DNA from 4 places in the Oricola indica genome. Region 1 is predicted to be linked to each of the others. Evidence: riboswitches for the same ligand, from Rfam matches in the RefSeq annotation. Region 1 holds a riboswitch; each other region holds the start of a gene.
What was found. A riboswitch is a leader RNA that binds a small molecule or an ion and turns the genes downstream of it on or off. The one in region 1 is predicted to bind cobalamin.

Region 1 (4,206 bases):
GAGCAGTCTGACGCGCAGTCGCGCGAGGCTGTGCAGCGTCGCGTCATGGGTCAGGATGCGTTCGCCGTAGCGCGCGGCGGTGCGTCCAAGGGCGAGGAACCGGACACCGGCGCTGGGGCGGAACATGTCGAAGGCGATGCCGATGCCCGCCAGTCCGGCGGCTCCGGCCGCGGTGATGAACCAACCGGAAAGGCCGAGCAGCGCGATGCCGGCGATCAGAACGACGATCGCGAGCGCCGTGCCGCGCAAGAGCGACCACCAGTCCTGCGACCACACATGGCGGATGATCGGCACGAGGTGCTTCATGTCCCGGCCTCCAGATCGATAACGCGGTCGAGCCGTTCGGCGAGCGTCATGTCGTGGGTCGCAACGATCAGCGTCGCGCCGCGTGCGGCGAGCGTCAGCAGCCCCTCGGTCACCGCGTCGGCGGTTGCGATGTCGAGATCGGCGGTCGGTTCGTCGGCCAGCACGATATCCGCATTGGAATAGAGTGCGCGTGCGATCATCAGCCGCCGCGCTTCGCCGCCTGAAACGCCGTGTCCGGTTTCGCCGAGCCGGGTGTCGAGCGCGCGGGGCAGCGCCTTCACGATCCCGTCCGCGGATGCGTGGGCAAGCGCCTTGTCGAGGCGCGCGTCGTCCCGGTCGGCTGCGGACATGATCAGGTTGGCGCGCAGGCTCTCATTGGAAAAATGCGGCATCTGCCCGATCCAGCCAAGTCGCGCCCGCCATGCATCGGCGTTGTCCCCGTCGAGCGTGTGGCCGGCCGCTTCAATGACGCCCTGATGGGCCGGCGCGAGACCGGCAAGAAGTGCGAGCAGCGTCGTCTTGCCGCTGCCGCTGCGCCCGGTGATCGCGACCGTTTCGCCGGGCCGGATCGCAAGGTCGGGAAAGCGAATCTGCCGACCGGCCGGTGTCTCCCAGGCCAGCGACCGGGTGGTGACGCTTGCGGGGCCGGCAAGCGCCGAACGGCTCGTGCCTTCGCCGAGCATGTCGACCGCGGCCTCGTCTTCCATGTCGGCGAGTTCGCCGGTGACGGCCAGGGCCGCCGCCTTGTCGTGCCACGCGGCAGCCAGATCGCGGAGCGGCTGGAAGAAATCCGGCGCAAGCAGAAGGAGGAATATGCCTTCGCCCACGGTCAGTGGTGTCGCCCAGGCCCCGAACGGGATTTCGCCAATCAGCGCGAAGCCGACATAGACCGCGACCAGCGCGACGCCTATGGCGGCAAACAGTTCCAGCACGGTCGATGACAGGAAGGCAATGCGCAGAACTTCCATGGTCTGGCGACGCAGCCGGTCGGCCGCCGCCTCGAAATCAGTGACGGTGCGCCCCACCGCATCGAGCAGGCGCAAATCCGTCAGCGCGCGGATGCGTTCGAGGAGCAGTGCGTTCATGCCACCGATCTCCTGCATCTGTTTTTCGCTCGCATCGCGTGCCGCGAGCCCGACCAGCGCCATGAAGACGGGGATCAACGGTCCGGCGACCATCAGGATGACGCCGACGGCCCATGAGAGGGGAAAGGCGACCGCCAGGATCGCCAGAGGGACATATTTCGTCCGCGCCATCGCCGGTGCGTACCGGGTCACGTAGGGTGCGACGAGATCGAGCTTGTCGGCGGCCAGCGTCGCGATTTCCGCGGAGGAATAGCGTCCCGCAAGGACGGGCGAACGGCGGCTTCGCGCTGCCAGCAATCGATTACGTTCAAGCGAGACGGCCTCGTCGGAGGCGGAGAAGGCCAGCCCGGACGCATATGACGAGAGCCCGGCGCGCGCGACACCCAGCGCGAGGAAGACCGCGCTCGTGCCCCAAGGCCCGAGAAGCGGGCTCTCGCCCACGATCAGCGCTGCGAGCAGGGCCGCGACGCATGCCGCCTGCGGAAGCCAGAGCAGCGCGGCGAGAACGGTCAGTCCGGAAGCCGCCGAAAGCCTGCCCGTTACCGGCGTAAGCAGGCCGGCAAGCCGGGCTTCCGCAACCGCCTTTCGGCTTGCATCGTCTTCACTCATCTCGCGCTGCATGTATTAAGATGTATCTCGGATACGTAGTTAAGCGCGCAATTGGCGATTCCAAAGGCAGCGGTCGAACATGTCGCACCCGGCCGTCGTCAGTCCGACCTGCCGGTTTCAAGATGTGTGAATCGATCAGGCGAAATCCGCGGTCGGCGTATTTCCGGAAGCGCTCAGAGTGACAGCCGCCGCTCCCTCGCGCCGCCACGCCGTCGTGGTTTCGGCAGGGCGAGATCAAGCGGAGCAAGCGGATTTTCGAGCGACTCGATCAACAATTGGCAAAACACCGCGACGGCCGGGTCGGTGCGCATGATGGGCTTCGCCGTCGCATAGGCGCGGATTGCCGCCGTCCGGTAGCAGGCGTCCGCCGGTAGCCATCCAAGCCACTGCATGTAGCCGAGTTGGCCATATTCCTTGGCCCGCTCGGGCGATTCGGTCTTCGATTGCAATTGTTGAAGTGTGAGATCGATGCTCATGGCGCCCTCCGCGCAAAATGCGGGCGCGCGGAAAAGGCAATGCGGGCAGGCGGTCAGGCCGTTCTGTCACGAATACATCCTTTCCGGGCACCCCGCCCGTCGTTGTCGTCGATGCGTGGCAGGTCTCCTGGCTCGCGGGTCACCGCCCTTTTCCGGCCTTCCCGGGACATTCGTCCCAGTGGCGTTATCGGACGCGGGCTCGCCGCTTACAGTTGCGGGGGCAGCTCCGGCCTAGCGTCATGCGCACCGGATTCCCATCTTCGCCGGCGATGCGAATCGCCGGAACCACACACAATATATGGTGATTATCCACTGCCGCCTGTCAACTGGTTGAGGTTCATTCGCTGCGCTGACGAGAGCCATCGACGGCGAGGCAACTCCATTTCTGCTTCGCGTCCCAGGAGCCGGAAGACCTGCCGACCCGAACCGGACAGCTTTCCCGGTCCTCTGCCGACCGAAATCGGCGATACCGAACCCGTCAGCTCGTCGCGAAGACGTCTGCGAGTGACGGCTCGTTCTCATCGCGGTCAATGAGGTCGAGGCCGGAGTGAAGGTCGACGATATGACTGTTCATGATCTCTTCGGCCACCGACTGGTCGCGGCGCAAGAAGGCATCGAGAAGGGCGTGGTGCGAATGGCTTTCGCAAGCCGTGTCCGGGCGTTTCCAGTAGAGCGCGATGATCAGCGACGATCGCGAAACCAGCGAGTGAAGGATCTGGGTCAGAACTTTCTGATCGGCGATCTCGGCGATGGCGAGGTGGAACGCGCCCGACAGCGACAGCGCCAACCCCATTTCGCCCTTTGCGAAGGCATCATGTTCGGCGTCGATGTGACGCTGAAGGCGGGCGAGCGCCTCATCGGTCATCGCTTTCGCGGCCATGCGGGCGATGCGCGGTTCGATCAGCGTGCGCGCCTCGAACACCTCATGCGCCTCGCGGATCGTCGGCCTCGATACGAAGGCGCCGCGATTGCGCTCGATCGTCACGAGACCGCCATGCGCCAGCGCCTGCAGGGCGGTCCTCGCAACCGTGCGGCTGACGCCGAACGTGTCGCCGACCTCGTCCTCGGACAGCTTCGTGCCGGGGCGAATGCGGTGGCGCAGAATCGCGCCCTCGATCTGGTGGCAAATCTCCAGCGCCCGTCCCGGAGGAAGGGAGTAGGTGCCGTTGATCACACCAGGATTCATCTGAGGTCGGTTCCCCGAATTGGATGTCGGTAGAGCTTATGCCGGAAGCCTTGAGATACGCCCGTGGAGCGATTCAATCAACAGAAAAATCATATACAAAAATTGCGCAAGTTGTATCCGACATGCTTAAATATCGGGCACATTCTGAAATTGGAATGTGGAAGGAGTAATTATAGCGTTTTAAAATCAGATAGTTAATAGATTTTCGATTTCTGGCACAGCGATTGCAAGGCTTCGCGCAGATGCGCAAGGAGCCTGCCAATGTCCGATAAGTCGGCGCTTGAACTTGTCAGCCTGACAAAACGCTATGGCGACACGATCGCCGTCGACGCGATTGACCAGAAGATACCGGGCGGAACCTATACCTGCCTGCTTGGCCCGTCCGGATGCGGCAAGTCCTCGACGCTGCGCATGATCGCCGGCCACGAAACGGCGTCATCGGGCGATATCGTCCTCGACGGGCACAACATCACCGATCTGCCGCCGGCGAAACGCGGCACGGCGATGATGTTCCAGAGCTACGCGCTGTTCCCGCATCTCAGCG
Region 2 (4,206 bases), 730 kb from region 1:
CCGCCAAGCTGGGATTTTCCGAACGCGTCCAGAACGGCATCCGCTCGCTCGACGAGCACTGGGACGGATCGGGCAAGCCGGACCGGCTGGCGGCGGGCGCCATTCCGCGCGCGGCCAACATCGCGCTGCTCGCGCAGGTCGCCGACGTTTTCGCCTGGGAGCACGGTCGCGAGGCCGCGATCGCCGAAATCACCACCCGCTCTGGGGTCTGGTTCGATCCCGAGCTGGTGGAAGCCTTTGTCGCTGTCCAGCAGGATGAGGTATTCTGGACCGCGATGGCTGGCGATGACCTCGCCGAGACGGTCTATTCGATGGACCCCGCAAATCGCGAAGTGGATGGCGACGAGGAATATCTCGATGATGTCGCGTCGGCCTTTGCCGACGTGGTCGATGCCAAGAGCCCCTTTACCGCCAACCATTCCAGCCGGGTCATGTTCTATACCGACATGATCGCCGAGGAACTGGGCCTCGCGCCGGACCATCGCCGCTGGCTGCGCCGCGCCGCGCTGCTGCACGATATCGGCAAGCTCGCCGTCAGCAACCAGATCCTCGACAAGCCGGGCAAGCTCGACGACCAGGAATGGCAGTCGGTGCGCAGCCACCCCTGGCACAGCGAACGCATCCTCGAACGCGTATCGGCCTTTGCCGACATCGCACCCATCGCCGGCGCGCATCATGAAAGGCTCGACGGCGAGGGCTATCCCTACCGGTTGCGGGGAGACGAAATCGTTCTCGAAGTGCGCATCCTCACCGTCGCGGATGTTTTCGACGCGCTGGCCGCGGAACGGCCCTACCGTGCGGCTATGCCGGTCGCCAGGGCGCTTGCCATCCTCAGGCAGGGTATCGGCGCGGCATTCGACGGGGATTGCGTGGAAGCGCTTGCGCGTGGCCTTCTCCGGCTTGGAACGCCGGAAGGCGAGGGTGAGGTCGCCGCGTGAAAAGGCCTCCGGCGTATGGCGCCGAAGGCCGTCATGTCAGATCAGGATATCCGATCAAGCGGGCGCGTTATGCAGCCTGCCGTTGAAGAGCCCGTTGTCGGTCAGCTTCGAGGTGTTCTTTGCGACCCAAAGCACCGCCAGATCGACCAACGGCTCGAGGATGATCACGGTCATGTAGGCGGCGCCGAAGGAGGCGACCTGCGCGAGATTCGATGCGGCGAAGCCGTGGCCATAAAGCGCCCAGAAACCCACCCAGAGGACGATGCCGCCCTGATAGGATGTCGAGAGCGCCAGCGCCTGCAGATACTTCACGTCCCTGTAGGCTGTCTTTTCAGGGATGATCTTGTGGGCCAGCAGGCTCATCGCATAAAGCGGAACCAGCAATGTGGTGACGTTCATGCCGTATTGCGGCAGGTCGAAGGGCGCGAAGAATACGCCCTGGAGCAGCAGGCCGAGCGCAAGGCCGATCGCGGCCGCACCGCCGCCGAAGATCAGGAACAGCGTCGAGCCGAGGATCAGGTGAACCTCCGATACGCCCACTGGATAATGCGGCAGAACTTCGAAGAACGTAAAAACCAGCGCGGTGGTGATCACCGAGCGTGCGGCCAGCGATACGATACCGCCATCCTTGCGGATAGTGTCGAGCGCCATCTTGCCGGCCAGCCCGAAGGAGGCCGCCGCGGTTGCGTAGGACAAAACGATTTTGGCGCCGTCGACGACGCCGGGTTCGATATGCATGACAGTTCCTTTCTTGCACCCATCGTGCAGTTGGCGACGCGATGCGTCACCGTTTCAGGTCTGTCCGGGCAGGTCTCCTGACTCGCGCTTCGTCGCCGTCATCCGCCTTCCCAGGTCAAACCCAGTGGCATGTGGATGCGGCTCACGCTCACAGTTGCGTGGGCAGTCACGGATCAGGCCCCCTTTGGGTCATCCCTACCGTGTTCCCTTTTCATCCGGGAGGCTTGGCCTCCCTGGAACCCGAACAAGCGAATCCTATCGAAACGCGAAGCCCGTGACAATGAGTTCGCGCGTCATCGACCGCCGCGAATTCGACAGCCTTCGCGTCAGATGTTCTTCAGGCCGACCCGCTTGTGCACTTCTTCGACGCTCTCGACGCGTTCTGAATAGCGGTCCGTCAGATAGGCGGAGCGGTCGCGCGTCAGGATGGTGAATTTCATCAGTTCCTCCATCACATCGACGACACGGTTGTAATAGGAGGAGGGCTTCATCCGGCCGTCATCGTCGAATTCCAGCCAGGCTTTCGGCACCGAGGACTGGTTCGGGATCGTGATCATCCGCATCCAGCGGCCGAGAATGCGCATCTGGTTGACGGCGTTGAAGCTCTGTGAGCCGCCATTGACCTGCATCACCGCCAACGTTCGCCCCTGTGTCGGCCGGATGCCGCCGATCGGCGCGAGCGGAAGCCAGTCGATCTGGGTTTTCATAATGCCCGTCATCGCGCCGTGCCGTTCCGGCGAGCACCACACCTGCGCCTCGGACCAGAGCGACAGCTCCCGCAACTCCTGCACCTTCGGATGATCCGCCGGCTCCGAATCGAGCATCGGCAGCCCCTGCGGGTCGAACACCCGCACCTCCGCGCCGAACCGGTGCAGCAGCCGCGCCGCCTCGTAGGTCATGAAACGGCTATAGGAACGTTCGCGCAGCGAGCCGTAGAGCATCAGCACTCGCGGCTTGTGAGTGGAGGCATTCGGGCCGGTCAGCGCGTCGACATCGATCGCGTTCAAGAGGTCGTCCTGCACGTTGGGCAGGCTCAAGTCGTCTTTCCAGGTCATGAAGTCAGCTTGCGTAGGAAATGGCGAGGTCGGTTGCGCCTTCGAGGCGACCGATCGTGTTCAGAGCCACCTTCAGGTCTTTCGGATTCATCTCCTCGAAGGGGAGAGCCATCAGCGCCGTGATTCGCATTTCGAGCAGCCGGTAGGTCTCGGCGAAGGCGGCGCGGCGCTCTTCCTCGGTCTCGCCATGGCCGGCCGGGTCCGGAATGCCCCAATGTGCCTGGACGGGCGCGCCGGGCCAGATCGGGCAGCTCTCGCCCGCCGCATTGTCGCAGACGGTGATAACGACATCCATCTTCGGCGCGTCAGCGCCGTCGAACTCGTCCCAGCTCTTCGATCGGAGGCCGGATGTCTCGTGGCCGTATTCCTTCAGAAGGGCGATCCCGTCCGGATTGGGCGTACCGCGCGGTGTCGACCCGGCCGAAAAGGCCCGCACGCGGCCGACGCCCAGTTTCGCAAGGATCGCCTCCCCGAGGATCGACCGCGCCGAATTGGCGGTACACAGGATCAGGATGTTTTTCATGCAGGTTCCGAAGGGTTTGCGTGGTCCGTCTTCTGGCCGATTTCGTCGAGATGCTTTTGCAGCGACAGGCTGTCCAGCGACGAAAGCGGCAGGCTCGTGAAGATCGAGATACGGTTGTTGAGCATGCGGAACGTGTCGGAAAATGCGAGCCGCCTAAAGGCCTCGTTGCCCTCCGCCGCCGCCGGATCGGGAACACCCCAATGCGCCGACATCGGCTGTCCGGGCCAGACAGGGCAGGCCTCGGCGGCCGCCTGGTCGCAGACCGTAAAGACGAAATCCATCACCGGCGCATCGGGGGCGGTGAATTCCTCCCAGCTTTTGGAGCGGGCAAACGATGTGTCGAAGTTCAGTCCGTCGAGAAGATCGAGCGTATAGGGATGCACCGCGTCCTTCGGATGCGAGCCCGCCGAGTAGGCCTTGAAGCGCCCCATGCCTTCCCGGTTGAGAATGGCCTCGGCGATGATCGACCGGGCGGAGTTCCCGGTGCAGAGAAACAGGACGTTGTAGATGTCAGCGGCCATGGTGGCCTCCTTTTTTCCTCAACAGGCACAGACGATTTCATCCAAAACGGGCTTGCACAGCTCCGGATTTCCGCCGCAGCAATCCTCCATCAGGAAGGCGAGCAGGCTGCGCATGCCGTCGAAATTCGCGAAATACCGGATTACGCGGCCCTCGCGCTCGCTTCGCACCATGCCGGCCTTGGCCAGGACCGAGAGGTTGGCCGACATCGTGTTCTGGCGCACGCCGAGCGCCTCCGCGATATCGCCGGCCGCCATGCCTTCGGCGCCTTGTTTCACCAACAGCCGAAAGACATCGAGCCGTGTATCCTGGGCGAGCGCGTGAAGCGCTTCGATTGCATTTGATTTATCCATATTTCAAGAAATATTGATATATTGGGAAAAGTCAACAACTGCTGATAGCAGTGGGCGAGTGCGCGCCCCGCATCCGTATG
Region 3 (4,206 bases), 2.1 Mb from region 1:
GTGATCGCCGAGGGGGCTGGGTCACCCGCCGAGGTCAATCTGCGCGCGGGCGATATTGCCAATATGGGGTTCGCGACGGCGGCCGACGTTCCGGTGATCCTGGTTGGCGACATTGACCGGGGCGGGGTAATCGCGTCGCTGGTCGGCACGCATGCGATCCTGCCCGAGACCGATCGCGCCATGATCGCGGGATTCCTGATCAACAAGTTTCGCGGTGATGTCAGCCTGTTTGATGACGGGTTGACGGCAATCACGCGCCATACGGGCTGGCGGTCATTCGGCGTCCTTCCGTGGTTGAAGCAGGCGGGACGACTTCCGGCCGAGGATTCGGTGGCGCTTGAGCGGATGGCCGCGATCTCAGGGGGCGGAGCGAAGATCGCCGTGCCGATACTCGACCGTGTCGCCAATTTCGATGACCTAGACCCGCTTGTTGGAGAACCGGGTGTCGATGTCGTCATGGTGCGGGCCGGAGAGCGCATCCCGGCAGATGCGGCCGCGATCGTCATTCCCGGTTCGAAATCCACAATCGCGGATCTCATCCGCTTCCGGGAGAACGGATGGGACCGGGAGATCGCTGCCCATGTCGCGCGTGGCGGTCAGGTAGTCGGCGTGTGCGGCGGATACCAGATGCTCGGCAAGCAGGTTCGCGATCCGCTCGGTATCGAGGGCGACATCAGGGAAACAGAAGGGCTCGGCCTGCTCGATGTCGTAACGGAGATGGCGCCCGAAAAACGGGTCGAGACCGTTTCGGCGCGCTCACCGGTTTTCGATGTCGACCTAACGGGATATGAGATCCATCTCGGCGTGACCTCAGGGCCGGATTGCGCGCGCCCGGCCGCGCTGATCGACGGCAAGCCGGATGGCGCAGTCTCGGAGGACGGCCGCATTTTCGGCACCTATCTGCATGGTCTGTTCGACAGCGGCGCTTTCCGGGCGGCCTGGCTCGATAGTCTTGGCGTCGTCTCCGACGGTGGCGACCATCGTAGCCGCGTCGAGGCTGCGCTCGACGAAATTGCGGGGGAGATGGAACGCCATCTCGACGTGGAGGCTATCCTGGAGGCGGCGCGGTAGCTCTAGCCTCAGGCGGCGTCGGAATCGTCGAGGCCGGATTTTTCCTCGGGTGTGTGCCAGATCCCCGGCAAGCCGTTGAACTCGCACTGGTTGCGGCCACCGCGCTTGGCCCGGTAGAGCGCGAAATCGGCGCCCTGGAAGATCGCCCCGAAATCGGCCTCCTGCGGATACAGCGCTCCGCCGATGGAAGCGGTCACGCGAATGACCTTGCCCTCGAAATAGGACTTGTTTTCCTCCAGTGCCGTGCGGATCCGCTCTGCCGCTTCCACGGCGCCGGTCGGGCCCGCGCCGAGCAAATAGACCGCGAATTCCTCACCACCGATGCGTGCAACGTGGTCACGCTCGAACACGTTTCCGACGATGCATACAGCGACCATGCGCAGGACGTGATCGCCCGCTGCGTGACCATGCGTGTCGTTGATCGTCTTGAAGTGGTCGATGTCGATCAGGATCAGGGCATCGTCATCGGCGCCCGCCTCGCGGGGCTCCCCGGACCGGTCGCGCACGATCTTTTCCAGCGCCGTGCGATTGAGCAGCCCCGTCAGTCCGTCGCGCCGTGCGATTTCCTTCAGCTGGCTGTTCATCGTGCTCAGCCGCATCGTCATGGAAAAGAAGATCGCAATGAAAGGCATTGCGACAATCAGTGTCACGAGGAAGCCGTAGACCAGCAGGCGATGGCCGAATCTCGCATATATTTCAGGGAAATAGTGGCCGTACATCACCTGGGTAACGATAGCGGCGAGGAAGGCTACAATGAGGGACCACAGCAACGTTTTGCGCAGCGAGGCGCGGAGATCGCGGGGGATGAATATGCGGTCCAGCATCGATGCCTTGCAAAATGAAAATGAATTTGAATATGGGCCTGTTTAGACGGGATGGGCCGCCATGCGTAGTCTCGTCCTGCTTTTCCCGACAAATCGTAACAAGGTTGGTTAACGTTAGGTAAATACTCTGAGACTTTCGGCGACCGGCCTTGTCGCAATCGCGATTGACTTGCGATGTCCGCGCGGCCTAACTGGCCGTGTCATGGTTCTCGCTCCGGTCGAGCGGCGCGGGACGAAGAGGGAATGTGACGGACGGACCCAAGCAGGGCGTCCACATCACAGCCGACCCCGCGACTGTAGAATGGCGCGGCGCCCGCTGCTCCGGTCAATCCGGAGCGCCACTGGAGACATCCGGGAAGGCAGGGGGCCGAATCACAGGCCATGAGCCAGGAGACCTGCCATGACGACGTGCCGATGGGGCGGGGAGCTCCCGAACGGACCGGGTCTCAAGCCGGATGCGGCGTCATGGGGGAGGCCTGAGGTCTGAACGGGATACCCGCGTGAGCGAACGGGAGCCGTTCCATGCCGACAGATACTGCCTTCGGGGCTCTTGCGGGCGTCACGCTGGTCCTCGGCGGCGCGCGCTCGGGCAAGTCGGCCTTTGCGGAGCGGCTGGTCGAGGCGAGTGGCCTCGCTCCCGTCTACCTGGCGACGGGGCAGGTCCATGACGACGAGATGCGAGAGCGTATCGACCACCACAGGGCGCGGCGCGGGCCGGACTGGATGACGGTCGAGGAACCGGACGATCTCGAGGGCGCGCTTGCGCGCGAGGCGCAGCCGGGCCGGGCGTTGCTGGTCGATTGCCTGACCCTTTGGGTCACAAATCTGATGATGGCCGGAGCCGATATCGCGGCGCGAAGCGCGCGGCTGCGCGCCGTGCTCGACGGCATCGAAAGCCCGGTCGTGCTGGTTTCCAACGAGGTTGGGCTCGGAATCGTGCCGGAAAACGCGATGGCGCGCGCGTTCCGCGACCATGCGGGCCGGCTGCACCAGGACATCGCCGCCTCGGCGGACACAGTTTATTTCATCGCGGCAGGCCTGCCGCTGAAAATGAAGGGATAACACCATGCAATCGAAGATTCCCGCCACGGTGATCACCGGCTTTCTCGGCGCCGGCAAGACCACTATGATCCGCAATCTGCTGGAGAATGCCGGCGGGCGAAAGATCGCGCTGATCATCAATGAATTCGGCGACCTTGGCGTCGATGGCGAGGTGCTGAAGGGGTGCGGCATCGAGACTTGCGGCGAGGACGATATCGTCGAACTCAACAATGGCTGCATCTGCTGCACTGTCGCCGATGATTTCATTCCGACCATGACGAAGCTGCTCGAGCGCGAGAACAGGCCGGACCACATCGTCATCGAGACGTCGGGCCTGGCATTGCCGCAGCCGCTTGTGGCGGCCTTCAACTGGCCGGAGATCAAGACGGCGGTGACGGTCGACGGTGTGGTGACGGTAGTTGATGCCGCGGCAGTGTCGGAAGGACGTTTCGCCGACGATCACGACCGGCTGGAGGCGCAGCGCGCCGCCGACGAGGCGCTCGATCACGAAAGCCCGCTGGAGGAACTGTTCGAGGACCAGATCCGCGCCGCCGACATGGTCGTGCTCAACAAGGCGGATCTGATCGACGATGTTCGGCTGGAAGCGGTAAAGGCGAGTGTCGCCGGACAGACTGACCGCGCGCTGAACATCATCCACGCCACGCATGGCCGTCTGCCCGCCGACGTGCTGCTCGGAATGGATTCTGCGACGGAAGACCAGATCGCCCTGCGCAAGTCGCATCACGAGATGGAACATGAAAACGGCGAGGATCACGACCACGATCACGACGAATTCGAGAGCTTCGTCGCCGAGACCGGGTCCATCTCGGACCCTGCCGCCTTCGTTGCGGGCCTGAAAGAAATCATCGCGCATCACGACGTGCTGCGCCTGAAGGGGTTCTGCGACGTGCCGGGCAAGCCGATGCGGCTCGTGGTGCAAGCTGTCGGCCAGCGCATCGAGACCTATTTCGACCGGCCCTGGCGGGACGGCGAGACGCGGTCAACGAAACTGGTGGTCATCGGCCTGCACGACATCGACCAGGCGGCAATCGGCGAGGCCATCGCCGATGCGGTTGGCTAAGATGATGGCGGTCGCGGCGTCAGAATATCGCCTGGGCGATGAACATGATCACGGCGGCGACCAGCCAGTAGCCGACGTCGATGGCAATGACTGTGCCGGATTTCTTGGTGAACATGCCGCCCGACGCCTGCAAGGCGCAAAAGGCGACAACCGCGAGCATGAAGGTCATCAAGTGGCCTCCGGCCGCCA
Region 4 (4,206 bases), 4.0 Mb from region 1:
GGCGCCTGCAAATATTCCCAGACGAAATGTAGGAGGAAGGAAAAGACCGCCACTCCGAATTCAGGCTGGTTCGCAATGCTGCGCATTTACAGTCTCCCTTGTCGATCGAGGAGCAGCACATAAACGTTCCAGTGCCGGAAAGGTCAATGAAAGCGAGTCCCTTGTTTGGCTAGACGCGGTTTCCGTCGCTCTGGTCTCGATTGAGCTCTTCACGGCTGACCCCAGCTCGCTTGTCAAACCTTGGCACGCTGAAGGGTGCCTAACTGATCGCGCAGCACTCTGCGCGCCTGTGAACCGCTAGTTTCTGAATGAAAACGGTTTATTCACGATTGGATACGAGGATTGACGCGGCGTCAGCCCTCGTAGCTCAATTTGGTAGAGCACCCGAATTGTAATCGGGAAGATGGAGGTTCGAATCCGACCGAGGGCCCCAAAAGCTTTGACCAACCGCAATTATCGAAACCGCGGGATCATCCGCCGGAGCACTCCGTCGCCGCGTATCAGATGATAGACGGCCGCGGCGATGTGGACAGACGCAAGTATCAGAATGACATCCCAGAGATACGCATGGAAAACCCTCGCGGGGCCCCAGAGATATGTCGTTACAAAGCCTGTAGCGGCTTGGAAAAACACTGCAAAATAGAGCCCACCGTGAACGATCGATGCCAGGCGTTCCGTCAACCGCGGCCGAATTTGCGGCCGCCGACGGTAGCTCGCATATGCCAACATGCGCCGAAGCGCCATGACTATGCCAATAACAATGCCGGCATAGATGTGAAGCGCGTGCTGCAAGAGATCGGCATCTGACGGCGGAAGAAGAGGATTGTGGGTTCGAGGGATTGCGCGCGACGTGTACCATTGCTCAAAAATCAGGATTACCACCAGCCAGTGCAGCAGGATCTGCAAGAGCGAATAAGGGCGCTTGGGCCTTTTCTCATTACAAGGGTCGGACAAGAGCTTACTCGGCATTCTAACCTGGCTCACTCGATCGGCCCTCGATCACGCGCGAGAGAAGCTGTCCAAGAACCGCGCCAAGAAACAGCCAGAACAGAGCCGAGGTGACGACGGTCGCGATGGCAAACTCTGCCGCGAGTTCTGCCGGAACGGCTGATTCACCTGCTGGGTTCTGCGGCGCACCGTATACGTGAGGTGCCACAATAAGCATTACGCCCGCTCCCATCCAGGAAACCGAATCCTTGAACGCGAAAATCAGTAGGCCTCCTCCAGTGAGCAAGACCGTGGCGATCCACCAGGCCTGTCTTGCGGTCAGATCGCCAGACGCCATACCGGGCAATTCAGGCGGAAGACCGAAGTTTGGGGCGAGAACGAAAACCGCGAACCCGCCCGCCCCCCAAAGCGCGCCATGCCGGAGCGACACCGGTTGGTCTAATATCAGAATGATAGCCGTCAAAATCAGTGCGAATGCAACACCGGTCACGAGATTCGAGAGCAACGTAAAAAACGTCCGCTGCAACCCTTCTTCGGGCGCCCAGACTTCGTCCTCGGTCTCAGCGTGTGACACCCCCTCTTCATAAGCTTCGGCTTGGAGGATCAACGGGATAACCCGCACTGATTGCGCCGCAGTCGCGAACACACCAGCGAGCAATCCCGCGACAAGCGCGGCCAGAATTACCCGGGTCAACATCTACGTCGTGGCGCCTTAGTGGCAGGGCGCGACGATTGCGTGGCGCGTGTCGTGGGCGCCGTTGTGCAGTGCGTCCGAATGAGCAAACGCAGCGAGATAAAGCAACGCCATGCCAAATATTGCAGCGAACAGCGCAGTCGTCAGACGTGCTGATGCCGAAACCGGCAGCGAAACAGATTGTGTTGCGAGCATGACAACCTCCGTGTTGCTCATTCAGTAACTTGAACGTCTCTCCGTCCGTTCACATGGCAGGTCTCCTGGCTCATGGCGGTTTTCCGGCGCTATCGCCTTCCCGGATGTCTCCAGTGGCGCTCCCGTTTTCGGGAGTTATGGCGCCGCGCCATTCTACAGTCGCGGGGTCGGCTGTGATTTGGATGCCCGGTCTGGGTCCACCCGTCACATTCCCTTTTCATCCCGCTTCGCGCTCGGCATCGCGGGAACCGTGTGAACAATTACCCTGACGTCACGCCGAAACCGAGTCAATAACGACAAGCTTGGCCGCGACCGATTTCCGACAAGACCAGGACAACGACTCCGTCAGGATCTCAAATCCAGTTGCCGCAGTCTGAGCGAATTGACGACAACAGAGATCGAAGAAGCGCTCATCGCGAAGGCGGCGAACATCGGACTAATCAGGATGCCGAAGAACGGGAAGAGAACGCCTGCAGCTACCGGAACGCCCAACGTATTGTAGATCAGGGCGAAAAACAGGTTCTGCCGTATGTTGCGCATGGTCCCGTGGGCCAGACGGCGGGCCCTGACGATCCCGTCGAGATTTCCTTTGACCAAGGTAAATCCAGCGCTTTCGATCGCGACATCGGCGCCGGTTCCCATCGCAATTCCCACGTCGGCCTGAGCCAGAGCCGGAGCGTCGTTCACGCCGTCGCCGGCCATCGCGACCTTGCGACCCTGCTGCTGCAATTCCTGGATGATGCGCGCCTTGTCTTCGGGAAGCACGTCGGCGCGGATCTCGTCAATGCCCAGGCGCGCAGCAACGGCTTTCGCCGTTCGTTCGTTATCTCCGGTCGCCATGATGATGCGGAATCCAAGTTCATGCAGAGCCTTCAGCGCGTCGGGGGTTGTTTCTTTTACCGGATCGGCGACGCATACGAGTCCGGCGACGCCATTGTCGACGACGACGAACATGACCGTCTCGCCTTCATCGCGGCGGCCATTGGCTTTTTCGGTCAAGTCCCCCGCCTCCAGGCCAAGCTCGCGGATCATCGCGAGATTGCCGAGCGCCACGGCTCTGCCATCCACTGTACCCTTGACGCCTTTGCCGGTAACGGCCTCGAAGTCGCCGGCCGCGGCCATCTCCACGCCTCGCTCTTCGGCTCCCCTTACGATGGCTTCGGCGAGCGGGTGTTCCGAACCCCGTTCAAGGGACGCCGCCAGACGCAGCACTTCGGTCTCGTCATGGCCGTTCTCCGCCAGGACCGCCACCAATCGCGGCTTGCCTTCGGTCAACGTGCCTGTCTTGTCGACGATTAGCGTATCAACTTTCTCGAACCTCTCGAGCGCCTCCGCATTCTTTATGAGCACGCCTGCTTGAGCTCCGCGTCCCGTTGCCGTCATGATCGACATTGGGGTGGCGAGACCGAGGGCGCAGGGACAGGCTATGATCAGTACCGCGACCGCGGCGATGAGCGCATATGAAAGGGCGGGTTCCGGGCCCCAAAACGCCCAGCCCAGGAAAGCAAGTACAGCGATAGCGATCACCGCCGGCACGAAATAGCCGGATACCTTGTCGGCATATTTCTGGATTGGCGCCCGGGACCGTTGTGCGTTGGCGACCATTTCGACGATCTGGCTCAGCATCGTGTCGGCGCCGACGCGTGTAGCTTCCATAATAAGGCTGCCAGTGCCGTTGATGGTTGCGCCCGTCACTGGATCGCCTGAAACTTTCTCGACCGGAACGGGTTCGCCGGTGATCATGCTTTCGTCGATCGATGAACGACCATCGACCACCACGCCATCCACGGGAACCTTGTCGCCGGGACGCACGCGAATGCGGTCGCCAACCCCAACATGTTCGAGCGGAATTTCCTCTTCCGTGCCGTCGTCGCGTATCACGCGGGCCGTCTTTGCCGCCATATCGAGGAGTGCCCGGATCGCCTTGCCGGTACCCTCACGAGCGCGCAGTTCCATCACCTGCCCGAGGAGCACCAAGGTGACGATGACGGCTGCGGCTTCGAAATAAACGCCCACATGACCTTCTGGATCTCGGAAGCCATCGGGGAAAATACCTGGAAACAGCACGGCGACGACACTGAATGTCCATGCCGCCATGACGCCCATCGCGATCAGACTAAACATGTTCAGATTCATCGTGCGGAAGGAGTTCCAGCCGCGGACAAGGAACGGCCAACCCGACCAGAGAACGACCGGCGTGCCGAGCACAAGTTCGATCCACAAGGTTGCTCGTTCTCCGAAGATCTCCCGAACGCCGGAAAGACCGACGAAGGGACCCATGGTCAGGATCAGGAGAGGAATACTCAGGACCGCGCCAATCCATAAGCGCCGAGTGAAATCGACAAGTTCGGGATTCGGCCCCTCTTCAA

Region 2: linked by a shared signal. The riboswitch ahead of ACQK2M_RS17675 (energy-coupling factor ABC transporter permease) and the one ahead of ACQK2M_RS21020 (hypothetical protein) in region 1 are both predicted to bind cobalamin.
Region 3: linked by a shared signal. The riboswitch ahead of cobU (bifunctional adenosylcobinamide kinase/adenosylcobinamide-phosphate guanylyltransferase) and the one ahead of ACQK2M_RS21020 (hypothetical protein) in region 1 are both predicted to bind cobalamin.
Region 4: linked by a shared signal. The riboswitch ahead of ACQK2M_RS01470 (CbtB domain-containing protein) and the one ahead of ACQK2M_RS21020 (hypothetical protein) in region 1 are both predicted to bind cobalamin.

The regions. Positions count from the first base shown of each region.
Region 1 covers NZ_OZ245747.1:4,240,553-4,244,758, reverse strand. The annotation lists gene cydC (thiol reductant ABC exporter subunit CydC) at 1-306, opposite strand, end outside; gene cydD (thiol reductant ABC exporter subunit CydD) at 303-2,000, opposite strand; gene ACQK2M_RS21020 (hypothetical protein) at 2,174-2,476, opposite strand; cobalamin riboswitch at 2,577-2,781, opposite strand; gene ACQK2M_RS21015 (GntR family transcriptional regulator) at 2,955-3,662, opposite strand; gene ACQK2M_RS21010 (ABC transporter ATP-binding protein) at 3,924-4,206, shown strand, end outside.
Region 2 covers NZ_OZ245747.1:3,510,352-3,514,557, reverse strand. The annotation lists gene ACQK2M_RS17680 (HD-GYP domain-containing protein) at 1-938, shown strand, start outside; gene ACQK2M_RS17675 (energy-coupling factor ABC transporter permease) at 993-1,676, opposite strand; cobalamin riboswitch at 1,727-1,935, opposite strand; gene arsH (arsenical resistance protein ArsH) at 2,003-2,731, opposite strand; gene ACQK2M_RS17665 (arsenate reductase ArsC) at 2,736-3,254, opposite strand; gene ACQK2M_RS17660 (arsenate reductase ArsC) at 3,251-3,775, opposite strand; gene ACQK2M_RS17655 (ArsR/SmtB family transcription factor) at 3,794-4,126, opposite strand.
Region 3 covers NZ_OZ245747.1:2,149,659-2,153,864, forward strand. The annotation lists gene ACQK2M_RS10830 (cobyric acid synthase) at 1-1,071, shown strand, start outside; gene ACQK2M_RS10835 (GGDEF domain-containing protein) at 1,080-1,895, opposite strand; cobalamin riboswitch at 2,082-2,312, shown strand; gene cobU (bifunctional adenosylcobinamide kinase/adenosylcobinamide-phosphate guanylyltransferase) at 2,418-2,957, shown strand; gene cobW (cobalamin biosynthesis protein CobW) at 2,962-4,017, shown strand; gene ACQK2M_RS10850 (DUF1761 domain-containing protein) at 4,037-4,206, opposite strand, start outside.
Region 4 covers NZ_OZ245747.1:281,940-286,145, forward strand. The annotation lists gene ACQK2M_RS01450 (hypothetical protein) at 1-86, opposite strand, end outside; tRNA gene ACQK2M_RS01455 (tRNA-Thr) at 357-433, shown strand; gene ACQK2M_RS01460 (cytochrome b) at 454-969, opposite strand; gene ACQK2M_RS01465 (CbtA family protein) at 971-1,645, opposite strand; gene ACQK2M_RS01470 (CbtB domain-containing protein) at 1,661-1,837, opposite strand; cobalamin riboswitch at 1,876-2,105, opposite strand; gene ACQK2M_RS01475 (copper-transporting P-type ATPase) at 2,183-4,206, opposite strand, start outside.